DNA from 3 places in the Sporomusa sp. GT1 genome. Region 3 is predicted to be linked to each of the others. Evidence: riboswitches for the same ligand, from Rfam matches in the RefSeq annotation. Region 3 holds a riboswitch; each other region holds the start of a gene.
The links. A riboswitch is a leader RNA that binds a small molecule or an ion and turns the genes downstream of it on or off. The one in region 3 is predicted to bind cyclic di-AMP.
Positions count from the first base shown of each region.

Region 1: it holds a riboswitch for cyclic di-AMP, as region 3 does, so the genes downstream of both, GT1_RS00025 (peptidoglycan-binding protein) here and GT1_RS08195 (APC family permease) in region 3, are expected to answer to the same signal.
Region 2: it holds a riboswitch for cyclic di-AMP, as region 3 does, so the genes downstream of both, GT1_RS02040 (C40 family peptidase) here and GT1_RS08195 (APC family permease) in region 3, are expected to answer to the same signal.

Region 1 is NZ_BMBX01000001.1:1,424-5,622, reverse strand. It holds gene GT1_RS00035 (hypothetical protein) at 226-699, shown strand; gene GT1_RS00030 (L,D-transpeptidase family protein) at 887-1,606, shown strand; cyclic di-AMP (ydaO/yuaA leader) riboswitch at 1,716-1,858, shown strand; gene GT1_RS00025 (peptidoglycan-binding protein) at 1,865-2,461, shown strand; gene GT1_RS00020 (DMT family transporter) at 2,582-3,034, shown strand; gene GT1_RS00015 (acyl-CoA dehydrogenase family protein) at 3,142-4,199, shown strand, end outside.
Region 2 is NZ_BMBX01000001.1:380,514-384,712, reverse strand. It holds gene GT1_RS02055 (hypothetical protein) at 1-147, shown strand, start outside; gene aroH (chorismate mutase) at 278-637, shown strand; gene GT1_RS02045 (glycosyltransferase family 2 protein) at 806-1,765, shown strand; cyclic di-AMP (ydaO/yuaA leader) riboswitch at 1,862-2,000, shown strand; gene GT1_RS02040 (C40 family peptidase) at 2,025-2,672, shown strand; gene GT1_RS02035 (metal ABC transporter solute-binding protein, Zn/Mn family) at 2,929-3,900, shown strand; gene GT1_RS02030 (Fur family transcriptional regulator) at 4,002-4,199, shown strand, end outside.
Region 3 is NZ_BMBX01000004.1:152,394-156,592, reverse strand. It holds gene GT1_RS08200 (efflux RND transporter permease subunit) at 1-1,327, shown strand, start outside; cyclic di-AMP (ydaO/yuaA leader) riboswitch at 1,545-1,680, shown strand; gene GT1_RS08195 (APC family permease) at 1,741-3,588, shown strand; tRNA gene GT1_RS08190 (tRNA-Ser) at 3,863-3,952, shown strand.

The DNA.
Region 1 (4,199 bases), on a different contig from region 3:
ATTGCTATGCCATCCGTGGCACAATCGGTATTAGCACCATCCAGGCGCGTCGCAGCGGAAGCCGGTGTTGATCCTGTTCTTAAGAAAGTTATATTTCTGTTAGGACAAAAAAAGCTGATTGTTTTTGCAATCAGTTTTCTTGTTTAATTTACCTCTATTAATTATGTAAACTATATGATAAAATGTGTTACGAATCCAAACCATTAAAGGGGAAGGAGTATTATTGTGAAAAGAAAGATAGCCGCTGTCATGTTGATGGTTTTCGCAATGCCAATATTTTCGTTGGCGATGCCTAAAGCAGAGGCTGCGTCTTTGGGAGACCAACTGGCTGAATTATCTGCTGCCAACGCACAGGCTGCCCAGATTGAAGAGTTGTTGAAAATAAAGGATAATTTTGAACAAGGCAATAAACAGGCATTGTGGGGAACTCTTGCCCAATTTGCCCTTGAACGCACCGGAAAAGCGGATATTGTTAATGATATTAGCTCAGTTGCGGCGCAACTGGCAGTCCAGGACCAGGATGTGGCTAAGCAAAACATTGCCCGGGCGGTAGAGACTGCTGTGCGTAGTAGCGTGCAGGAAAAAGTCCAAGCAGAGGTAAGTGACCGTTTAGCCGGATACCAGGATGAGGTGGTCTTGCTTTCTACGTTGCTTACTAACACTAATAACTATTTTGATGCCAAACGCAGTCAAGAATAATATTCATTTGGATCTTAATCCCGCAAAGTGCCATTGGGTTATGGTAGCTAATGCGATGTAATGTGTTAAATTAACCGGCTTTAGCCGGTTAATTTTTTTGTTGGCCTGACAGCATGTAAAATTTCATACCCTTGCGGACAGCTGCATATATTTTCTGAAGAATACAGTCTGTAAGGGGGCGAACCAGGTGAATTCCTTATGGTCGTTTAAAGTCAGGCGTTCACGGATATTTTTCGGTATAGCAGTATTAGCTATTTTAAGCATTGTTTTTAGCATTCTTGGCTTTGAGTATATGGATGAACAGGACCTGGCGGCAATTGATAGTCGGCAACCCTTTGAGGCACCTGCCGGTAAGGTGAGCATTCTAATAAAAGTTCAGTCAAGGGAGTTAGAGCTCCATAACGATGGTGAGCTTTACAAAAAGTACCGGATTGCTGTGGGTAAAAGTAAAACTCCCACCCCTATTGGCGAATGGAATGTTGTATGGAAGGATTATGACTGGGGAACAGGGTTTGGTACTCGCTGGATGGGGTTAAATGTGCCGTGGGGCACATTTGGTATTCATGGGACCAATAAGCCATGGTCAATTGGACAATTTGCCAGCCATGGCTGTATCAGAATGCGCAATAAGGATGTCGAAGAGCTGTTTGAATGGACTCCTATTGGTACTCCGGTAAGCATTACAGGCAGAAATATTAGGATTGAAAGAAATTTGAAATATAAAGCTTCAGGCTCCGACGTAGCTGCGCTGCAGCTCAAACTTAAAGAGATGGGATACTTTCAGGGACGGGCTGACGGCTTGTTTGGCACTATGACAGAAGAAGCGGTTAAAGCTTATCAAGCAGATAAAGGGGTAGCTGTTACCGGTGTAGCGAGTAAGGAGTTATGCACGGCGCTGGGAATATAATGTTTGCCTCCAATTTTTCCTGAAATTTTTAAATAACTGAAAGAAATAGACGATATGACAAGAATATACCATGATATCGAATTTGACCAAGCTTGCAATTTGGTATATTATATTTATAATGCCGAATCCTTATATGGTACGGGGGAACCAATAGAAATACAGGGGTGAATCCGCAATCGCGGTAGGGCGTTCTCACATTCTCTTTTGCCCAAACCCGACAGCTAACCTCGGAGGCGCATTGTAAGAGAGGTGAAACCATTGAAAAGAGCCTTTTGGGCGTTTACTTTTGCATTGGTCATGCTGTTTGCAGTAAGCAGCCCATCGGTCGGATTGACTGCGGAGCAGCCGGAAAAAGCGCCGATTGCTGTTGGCGCACGTGGCGATGAAGTACGAGCTGTGCAGAAGTTTTTGGCAGATGGTGGTTTTTATGCCGGCGCGATTGATGGGATCTTCGGTCCGATTACCGCTAAGGCCGTAAAAGAATTTCAACGTAATAATGACCTTGAAGTAACGGGTATTGTTGACAAAGAAACATTCGCCTATCTTGGGCGCTTGACGAGTGAACCCAGCAGATACAGCCGCTCTATTGTTATGAAGGCATCAGCGTATACGGCGCATGATCCTGGAAATGGCAGCTATACATACCGGGGCAATTATTTGCGTAAGGGTTTGGTTGCTGTCGATCCATCGGTTATTCCTTTGGGAACCAGATTGTATATTAAAGGCTATGGGTATGCAGTAGCTGACGATATCGGCAGTGCGATTAAGGGTAACCGTATTGATTTGGCTTATGAGAACCGCCGCGAGGCTTTGGCTTTTGGCGTTCGGCAAGTAACAGTATATATACTTGACTAAAGAGGCTTAGCAGAGTAAGCCTCTTTTTTTTATTCCAAAGCAGGTTATCCTGGAATATTAATAACTTCCAAGTATTATACTACACTTAGAATTGTGCAAATATACGGGGGCGTGTCTAAGTTGAACTTCATCTCAAGCGAAATGCTGCCATTGGTATTAGCGTTGGTTTCCGGGGTATTAATGGCGGTGCAGGGGTCGCTGAATTCTTCGTTAAGTAAAGTTATTGGTCTTTTGGAGGCCACATTTATTGTGCAAATTACCGGAAGTTTGTTGGTAATGATCTTGCTGTTTTTGTTTAAAATGGGTAAGGGGAATTTGTACGCATGGCAAGGAGCACCTTGGTATTCCTGGTTGGGAGGTATGATTGGCGTTGCCATAATATATTTGGTAGCTGCCAGTATCCCCAGTGTTGGTGTAGCCAATGCTACTACCGCTATAATTGTCGGACAAGTATTGACGGCCATTCTTATTGATCATTTTGGCGGCTTTGGCCTTGAACGTATGGCTTGCAGCCCTCAACAGCTGTTTGGCTTAGTATTACTTGCAGTTGGCGCTAAACTGCTGTTAAAATAGCGCGTTTTTTCATTTTTTTGCAATTTGGGTGTTAACAAAAAAATCATTATGCGGTATACTTATCTTTAGTATTTTTTTGTATTATGCGAACAATAAGGAGGCAAGGCATGGATTTTAACTTTACTCCCGACCAACTGGATCTACAAAAGATGGTAAAGGATTTTGTGGCTAAAGAAATTACTCCGCACGCTTTAGAAATGGATAAAGACGGTGTGGTTCCAGCTGATCTGTGGAAGAAGCTTGATGAAGCAGGCTTGCTCAATTTAACTGTTCCTGAAGAGTATGATGGACCAGGTCTTGATGCCCTTTCAATCGCTCTTATCTATGAGGAACTGGGAAAAGGGTGTGCTGGTGTAGCTACAACAACGGCAGCCAATGCTTTAGCTTCTTATCCGGTAGTATTATTGGGTACTGATGAGCAAAAGCGGAAGATGTTTGATGTTCTTAATAATGGTAAATTAGCCGCTTTTGCGCTGACTGAGCCAGGTGCCGGTTCTGACGCAGGAGCAGTTGCCACTACCGCTGTTAAAGACGGTGAAGATTATATTCTTAATGGAACAAAGTGTTTTATTACTAATGGTGGCATTGCTGAAATTTATATTATTTTTGCTAATACCCGTAAAACAGCCGGTATCCGTGGCCTGACTGCTTTTATTGTCGATCGCGGCACTCCGGGTTTTACAGTTGGTAAAGAAGAAGAAAAGATGGGGATCAGGGCCTCTAATACCTGCGAATTGGTGTTAGACAACGTGCGTATTCCGGCAACTAACCGTATTGGCCGTGAAGGAGAAGGTTTCAAGATTGCCATGAAAACACTGGATGCTGCCCGGCCGTTTGTTGGTGCGGTATCGGTGGGATTGGCTCAGGCGGCTTTTGAATTGGCTGTTAAATACTCCAAGGAGCGCGTACAATTTGATAAGCCTATTGCTTCGTTCCAGCTTGTACAGGCTATGCTGGCTGATATGGCGATGCAAATTGAGGCTGCCCGGCTGCTGGTTTATAAAGCCTGCTGGCTGAAAGACCAGGGTGTGGATTATACTAAAGAATCTGCCATTGCTAAATGCTTTGCTGCTGACACGGCGATGAAGGTTACGGTGGATGCTGTTCAAGTGCTGGGCGGATATGGTTATTCCAAAGAGTATCCTGCGGAGAAATATATGCGTGA
Region 2 (4,199 bases), on a different contig from region 3:
GCGGGTGCCAGCTTTTGCTGGCAAGAGTATGAACAAGGAAAATATGTTGAGCTGAATCAGTCCAATGCCGTTTGCCCCGAATGTGGCTGGTGGCGGTGCCATGTATGCGACTCCTGCCGGTGCAATAAACCTAAGAAAGAAGACTAACCTTAACAGCATGGCGGCGAGGCTTTAGTGTTATTGGATATATATATTTACAATGTTGGCAGGAAAAAGGATTAATTTCGCGTATATTGTATACTAAGCCTATGCTAATTTTTCTCTAGGAGTGGTTATTATGCTGCGTGGCGTTCGAGGCGCGACAACTGTTACCGCAAACCAATGTGAAGAAATCTTTGAGCGCGTGGCTGAACTTCTAGCGGCAATTGTACGGGAAAATGCGATGAATACCGAAGATATTGGCGCTGTGATATTCAGCTCAACCCCTGATTTAAACGCGGCTTTTCCGGCTGCAGGTGCAAGAAAACTCGGCTGGACACAAGTGCCATTATTTGGCACCCAGGAAATAGAGTGTCCTGAAGCGCTGCCGTTGTGTATCAGAGTATTGATTCTTTGGAATACCGATACTTGTCAGCAGGATATCAAGCATATTTATTTGCATGACGCAATGGTTTTACGTCAGGATATCACAGCGTAAGAAGGTTCCAAGTGAAAAAGCGAGATTGTTTCGCCGTACCTCTCACAATGACTGTAGCGGGTCCTTACCGTCATTGCAGGTATGGGAAGTAATCTCGCTTTTTCAGTTCCAGGACTTGCATTCACTGCCCGGCAGTGCAATAATAAAATGGTGAAAAGGAGGCTGATTATGGCTTCACCGGAAAAGGTAATATCTATTGTTGTGCCGGTATTTAACGAACAGGATAATATCGACAACTTTTATCAGGAAGTTGTTAATGCTATGGAGCCGCTGGCCTATTCTTATGAACTCATTTTTATCGATGATGGTTCAAGTGATGCTACTCCGTTTATCTTAGAACGTTTAGTCAATGCGGACAAGCGGGTACGGGCGCTCATTATGGCTCGCAATTTTGGTCATCAGGTGGCTTTAACCTGCGGACTGGACCATGCAAAAGGGGATGCCGTTATTACCATGGATGGCGATATGCAGCACCCGCCTGAGATGCTGCCGCAGTTGATTGCCAAATGGGAAGAAGGTTTCCAGGTAGTCCAGACAGTGAGAATTAATACCGAAGGAGTATCCTGGTTTAAAAGCTTTACCTCAGGCATGTTTTATAAATTGATGAATGCCGTGTCTAATGTACAGGTTACCGAGGGTGGCTCTGATTTTAGATTATTAGATAAACAGGTGGTAGATAGTTTCCGGCGCTTTCGGGAGCGTGCCAGATTTATTCGAGGTATGATCAGCGCGATTGGCTATCGGCAGACTAAGATTGAATTTGTTGCGCCGAAACGTTTTGCCGGGCAATCCAAATTCTCATTAAAGCGAATGCTGCATTTTGCGCTTGATGGTATAACGGCATATTCTAAAACACCGCTCCGGTTTGCCTTTTATATTGGACTGGCCCTGGGGTTCAGCAGCATTGTGCTGACAGGCCATGTTGTTTATATTAGGCTTTTTACCGATGAAGCTGTTCCGGGCTGGGCGACAATTACGGCCAGTATTTTGCTGTTGGGCGGTTTGCAATTAGCGGGCATTGGTATTATTGGTGAATATGTCGGGAGAATATTTGAAGAAGTGAAACAGCGTCCGCTCTACTGGCTTCAGGCTGATTTGAGCCGGCAGCAAAACAAAGGTAACGAGTAGTAATTATCAGGAAACTATAATCCTCCCTAAATTTGTAAAAAAACCATGAATTTTAGGCAGGATTTTCAAATTTGATACAGAATAATAACCAAGGAGCGTTTTAGAAAGCCGAATCCAGCTCAGGTACGGGGGAACCAGTTTTATGGGGTGAAACCTGATTAGCACTGGCTTTTCAGGTAGGGTGCCTGCAACCCTAACCCGTCAGCTAACCTCGGAGGCCAAGGAGAGGGGAAACCAATTGCAAAAGTATTTCGGGTTTATTGTTGCTTTTTGTCTCTTTTTTGGGACCGCTGCTTTTGCCCATGCTTCAGGTACATATGAATCCGGTGACCGAGGCGCTGATGTAGCCGCTATTCAAACTCAGCTTAATGAGCTTGGTTTTGATGCCGGCACAGCAGATGGTGATTTTGGCAACTTAACGGTCAGTGCTGTCAAGGCTTTTCAAAAAGCTCGGGGTCTTGAGCCTGATGGTGTAGTTGGAGCACAAACTTATCGTGCTTTGATGGGGCGGGATATTCCTGCCAGCCGTGATTCTTCCACAACTTCGGTACGGCGTATTATTCAGACATCGCTGCGTTATCAAGGTGTGCCTTATGTATTTGGTGGGACAAGCCCTGGCGGTTTCGACTGTTCCGGCTTTACTCGCTTCGTATTTGCCCAGAGTGGTATTTCTCTGCCGCGAATGGCTGATGAACAGTTTGCAGTTGGGCGGCCTGTGTCTTACAGTCGTCTTCAACCCGGTGATTTGGTGTTTTTCACTACCTACGCACCGGGAGCATCTCACAGCGGCATCTATATTGGTGATGGTAATTTTATCAGCGCTACGTCCAGCCGCGGTGTGGCTATTGCCAGTATGAGCAGTAGCTATTGGGGTCCGCGCTACATTGGCGCCCGCCGGGTGATGTAAACCAACAAGAAGGGAAGGCATTATCTGTCTTCCCGCTTTTGTTATTTCATGCTATATACAGTCGATCTTTTGAGGTTACCCGTGCAACCAAGTAAAATAATGCTAAAAAAAGCAGCGGCAGCTATATATGCCGCTATATTTTTTTGATTTTTTGTTAAGAATAATCTTATTAAGCGGTGGAAAGTGTTGACAGTAGGATTCCGGCCTGTTACTATCTTAATAGGAATATTCTTATTAAAAGGGGATAGCGATATATATGATAAAAACAAGGATGGTTTTGGTTGTACTTTTTCTATTGGGGGTACTTGTCAGTGGTTGCGGTCAGAGAACAGCTGCGCCAGGTGATAATGCACAGCAAGCAGCCAAAATCAAGGTTTTGGCCAGTGTTTATCCGGTATACGAATTCGTCCGGCAGGTTGGTGGCGACAAAGTCGAGGTAGACATACTTGTTCCTGCCGGAGCCGAACCGCACGAATGGGAACCATCTGCCAAGGACTTGATACAGGTCAAAAATGCAAAACTGTTTTTCTTTCACGGTGCCAATTTCGAGCATTGGATTGGCAAAGTAACGGGGAAAGACGTACTTGGCAGCACAACGGCGGTTGAGGTCAGTAAAGGTATTGAATTAAAAGAAGGCATTCCCCATAGTCATGGACATGACGAACATAACCATGTTGATGAGCATAAGCATGAGCATGAAGAAAACGAAATTGATCCGCATGTTTGGCTTGATCCTGTATTGGCCCAGAAGGAAGTAGACAACATTGCGGAAGCTCTGGCTGCTGCCGATACAGCCAATGCCGCCTATTACCGTGAAAATGCCGCTAATTATAATAAAGAGCTGCAAAAGCTTCACGAAGAGTATCAGAGCGGTTTGCAAAAGGTAAAGAAACGTACAATTATTACTACCCATGCTGCTTTTGGCTATTTGGCAGAGCGCTACCAGCTGGAACAGGTTGCCATCATGGGTTTGTCACCGGATGCTGAACCAACGCCGGAAAAGATGGCTGATATTACCAAGCTGTGTCGTGAACGGCAAATTAGTTACATATTTTCGGAGACCATTGTGAGTTCCAAAGTAGCGGAAACTTTGGCTAAAGAAGCCGGCGCCAAAGTTCTGGTATTGCATCCGGTGGATGCGTTAACCCCTGAGGAAGTAAAGCAGGGGAAGAATTATCTTACACTGATGCGAGCAAACTTAGCCAATTTAATCCAGGCTCTCGAATAATAAATTGCATTCAGAGATTGCCGCGTTACCGCTTGCTGGCGTAGCGTGGCAATCTCATTCCTATTAGGAATCTTTTTTGCAGTAGAAAGGGGGGAAAAGATATGACTGTCGATCATGCAGCAAGTGTCATTGCTGTAATAGCCCGTTTAAGAGATAAAGGCTACCGGATAACAGCCCAGCGGCAGGCTATGATTGCGCAGCTGGTTGAGTCAGGCCAAGCGTTGTCCGCCTTTGAAATTTGGGAAAAACTAAAGGTGCGCTATCAGGACATAAGCCTGGACACTGTATACCGCAATCTT
Region 3 (4,199 bases):
TGCCATGTCGCAAATTATCGGCGCCATTCCTGAAGTTGAAATGACCTATAGTGTGGCTAATACCAGAGAGATTAGTATTTTTAGCCAGCTTGTGCCGAAAAGTGAACGCAGTGTCAGCGATAACGACATTATTGCCGGCCTGCGTCAACAGCTCAAGGATATTCCCGGCGCAGATATCAGTGTCATGAAACAGTCAGGTCTGTCAGGCGGCAAACCGGTGTCGCTGGTTATCCAGGGGCAGTCGCTGGAAACCTTGGCGGTGATTGCCGAGCAGGTACAGCAAGCGGTTGCCGGTATTCCGGGAGCCGTCGAAGTATCGTCAAGCTATGAACCCGGTAACCCTGACGCCCAATTCATTGTGAATCGTGACCGGGCGGCTGACTTGGGTATTTCGTCAGCCAGCATTGCCGATACCTTGCAGACCATGTTTAACGGTAAGGTTGTCACCCAGTACAAGGACGGCGACGACTCACATGATGTCAGGGTCATCTTAGATCCGGAAGAGCGGCGCAGTTTGGGCAATGTCAACAAGGTATACCTGTCAGGAACGGCGCGCGATGAGGCCGGCCAGGCCGTCATGGTGCCGGTGTCACAGGTGACTGACACTGTCTATGCTACCAGTCCCGCCCAAATCAAACGTTATGACAATCAGCAGCAAATTACCATTTCGGCTAACTTAAGCGGAATCACTTTGGGCGAGTTTAACTCTGCGTTTGAGAAAAAAGCGGCTGAAATTGATATGCCGGAAGGCTATCAATTTGTGGCTACCGGTCAGACGGAATCCATGAATGACGTTTTTAGCAGCATGGTCCTGGCGCTGGGCATGGCAGTGTTGTTTATCTTCTTTGTCCTGGCAGCCCAGTTTGAAAGCTACCTTGATCCTTTTTCCATCATGCTGGCCTTGCCGTTAGCCATAATCGGAGCCATCATCGGTCTGCTGGTTATGGGCAGTGAACTCAGTATGATGTCCCTCATCGGTATTATTATGCTGATGGGCTTGGTAACCAAGAACGCTATCCTGCTGGTGGATTTCGCCAAACAGCGTCGTGAACAAGGCGTGGAACGCAACCAGGCATTAGTCGAAGCAGCCATCCAGCGGATGCGCCCGATTATCATGACAACTGCGGCAATGATTTTCGGTATGCTGCCGCTGGCGTTAGGAATCGGGCCGGGGGCTGAAGCCCGGGCGCCGATGGCTCACGCCATCATTGGCGGTCTGGTGACTTCGACCATTCTCACCCTGGTGGTAGTGCCGGTAGTGTACACGATATTTGACGATATTCAACAAGGAAAGTTTAGCTTGAAGAAAGTATTCAAGAAAGCATAAGCCTGGAGAAATCCCTGCCGTTCTTTACCGGAACGGCAGGGATATTTTTCGTATATCAACCGTAATGAAAGACCGAGTGCGAGGGCGGAAAATAGCGTGCTGTTGCGAGCCGTCAAGCCTATTGTGTTCTGTGCCTATAGGCAGCGATAAGCAGGCATAAGCCAAGTGTAGCAGGACTTTATGTTTGATTAGAAAAGCAGTAAGATAACAATGCATACACAATATAAGGCCGAGTTCCGTAATGGAAGCGGAGGAACCACTTTTGGGGTTAATTTTGTCCTTGTGACAAAAGGGATGTTTTCTCTTGTCATCCTACCCGTCAGCTAACTTCGCAGGCCAAAGCAAGGGGTCGAAAGGCCGTCAGGTCTTTTTCTTATGCCCAAAAATCGAATAATGAAACTGGAGGCGCTGGTATGATGCGCGAATTTCGCCGATTACTAATCGGCAAACCCCTTCACAACCGGGAATTGGCTCATGAAAAACTTCCCAAGTGGAAAGCCTTATCCATCTTTTCCTCTGATGCGTTATCGTCGGTGGCTTACGGGCCGGAACAAATTATGCTTACCCTGGTGGCTGTTCCGGGTATTATTGCCTATGGCTTTATGGCGCCGGTAGCGCTCTCCATTCTGCTACTGCTGGGCATCGTGGTTTTGTCCTATGTGCAGGTTGCGAAGGCCAATCCCGGCGGGGGCGGGGCCTACGCTGTGGCCAAAAAAAACCTGGGAGAAATGCCGGCGCTGGTGGCTGCCGGTTCGGTATTTGCCGATTATGTGCTGACAGCCGCTGTAAGCGTCTCAGCCGGTACGGCGGCCATTGTTTCCGCTCTGCCTGACCTTGCCGGGCACGAAGTGACCCTGGATGTAATGGTGCTCTTTGGTTTGCTGATGCTGGTGAATCTGCGTGGTGTCCGGGAATCGTCCAATGCCTTTGTTATACCCACCTACGCCTTTTTATTCGGCGTAATTGCTTTAATTGCAACAGGTGTCTGGAAAGCCTTCACCGGCGCACCCTATCTGTTGCCGCCGGAGTCTTTGGCCCGTCAGCAACTGGACTGGGCCATGCTGTTTGTCATCTTGCGGGCTTTCGCCAATGGCTGCAGCTCTATGACCGGGGTTGAGGCTATTGCTGACAGTGTGCCGATGTTCAAGCAGCCTGAGGCCCGTAACGCAACGGTTACCACCTATTGGATGGCCGGTATCCTGAGCTTTATGTTCCTGGGTATCACCTATCTGGTTATGCACTATCATATCCTGCCTGTTGCCGAAGTAACCGCCATGTCGCAACTGGCTGAGCAAATTTTTGGCCGTTCGGCAGTGTATTACTATATTCAATTCACGACCATGCTGGTGTTATATCTGGCCGCCAATACCGCCTACAACGGGTTGCCGATGCTGTTGGCTATTGTCGCCAGAGATGGCTACCTGCCGCGCTATCTGTCAACCCGCGGTGAACGGTTAACCTTTTCTAACGGGATTATCCTGCTCACCCTTGCCGCTGCGTTATTGATTATCGCTTTTCAGGGAGATACCGAGCACCTGATTTCCTTGTATGCTATAGGTGTTTTCATTTCCTTTACCATTGCGCAGGCCAGTATGGTGGTGCACTGGTACCGGCAGCGGGGTAAGGGCTGGCAGGTCCGGGCCTTCCTCAACGGTCTTGGCGCTGCCGTCACCGGCTTGGTGGTTCTGATTATTACGGTAACGAAATTCCTTTATGGAGCCTGGGTTGTGCTTGTTTTCATTCCCATCATGATTTATATATTTAAAGCCATCCGGGGACATTATAATACCATGTCGGAGCAATTGCACCTGCCCGAAGCATGCTATGAAAGAGGTGCGGCCACCTTTCCCAAAGGCAAACACACCGTTATTGTGCCTGTATCCAGTCCCACCCGTGTTGTGTATGAGACCATCAAATACGCCAAAATGATCGGTGATGATATCCTGGCCGTTCATGTATCTGACAATGATGAACTGACCAAAAAGGTCATAGAAAAATGGAAGCTGTGGGACCCTGGTGTGGAATTGGTGGTTATTCGTTCGCCGTACCGGCTGTTAATGCGCCCGCTCTTGCATTTTATTGAAAAAAGATGCCGGGAGAAGGGGCCGAATGATTATATCACCGTCATTATTCCGGAGTTTGAAACCAGAAAAGCATGGCACCGGTTATTGCACAACCAGACCGGCTGGTTCTTGCGCAATACTCTTATTTGGAAAGAAAATGTCATTGTAACCACAGTGCCGTATCATTTGACAAAATAACCGGGACGGACCTTCCGGGATCACACCCGGGAGGTCCGGCACCGGTGTCTGTCAGATAACACTGCGCTGCCGGCGCCTCAGTACTGTTGCCGGCTGTAAGGCCGCAGCAGCGGTTTTTCTTTACTCAAAAACTTGACAAGCCTTTTGGTACTCGGTATAATTAAGCAGTATCAATTGGCTGACGGTTTGTCTGGTGATATTGCCGGGCTTGCAATATTTACCGCTTGCATTGATTTGAAAAATAAGATATAATAAGTTTCTGTTGAGAGCACTTGGAGAGATGTCCGAGCGGTTGAAGGAGCACGCCTGGAAAGCGTGTGTACGGGAAACTGTACCGAGGGTTCGAATCCCTCTCTCTCCGCCATAAAATTCAAGGCCGGTATACGGCTTTTTGTTTTCTAGGCCGGACTGTAGCAGTGCCGGGTCTTACGCAATAGGAACTCATGAATCGCGTCAGGTCCGGAAGGAAGCAGCGCTAAGTGATACTTCTTATGTGCCGTAAGGGTGCCTGGTATCTGCTGTGGTCCGTCGTGGGAAACAAGGCCGTATGGTACGCGGAAGCAATATAATATATCTATTGAAAGTAGCCAATGAGGGCTGCTTTTTTGTTA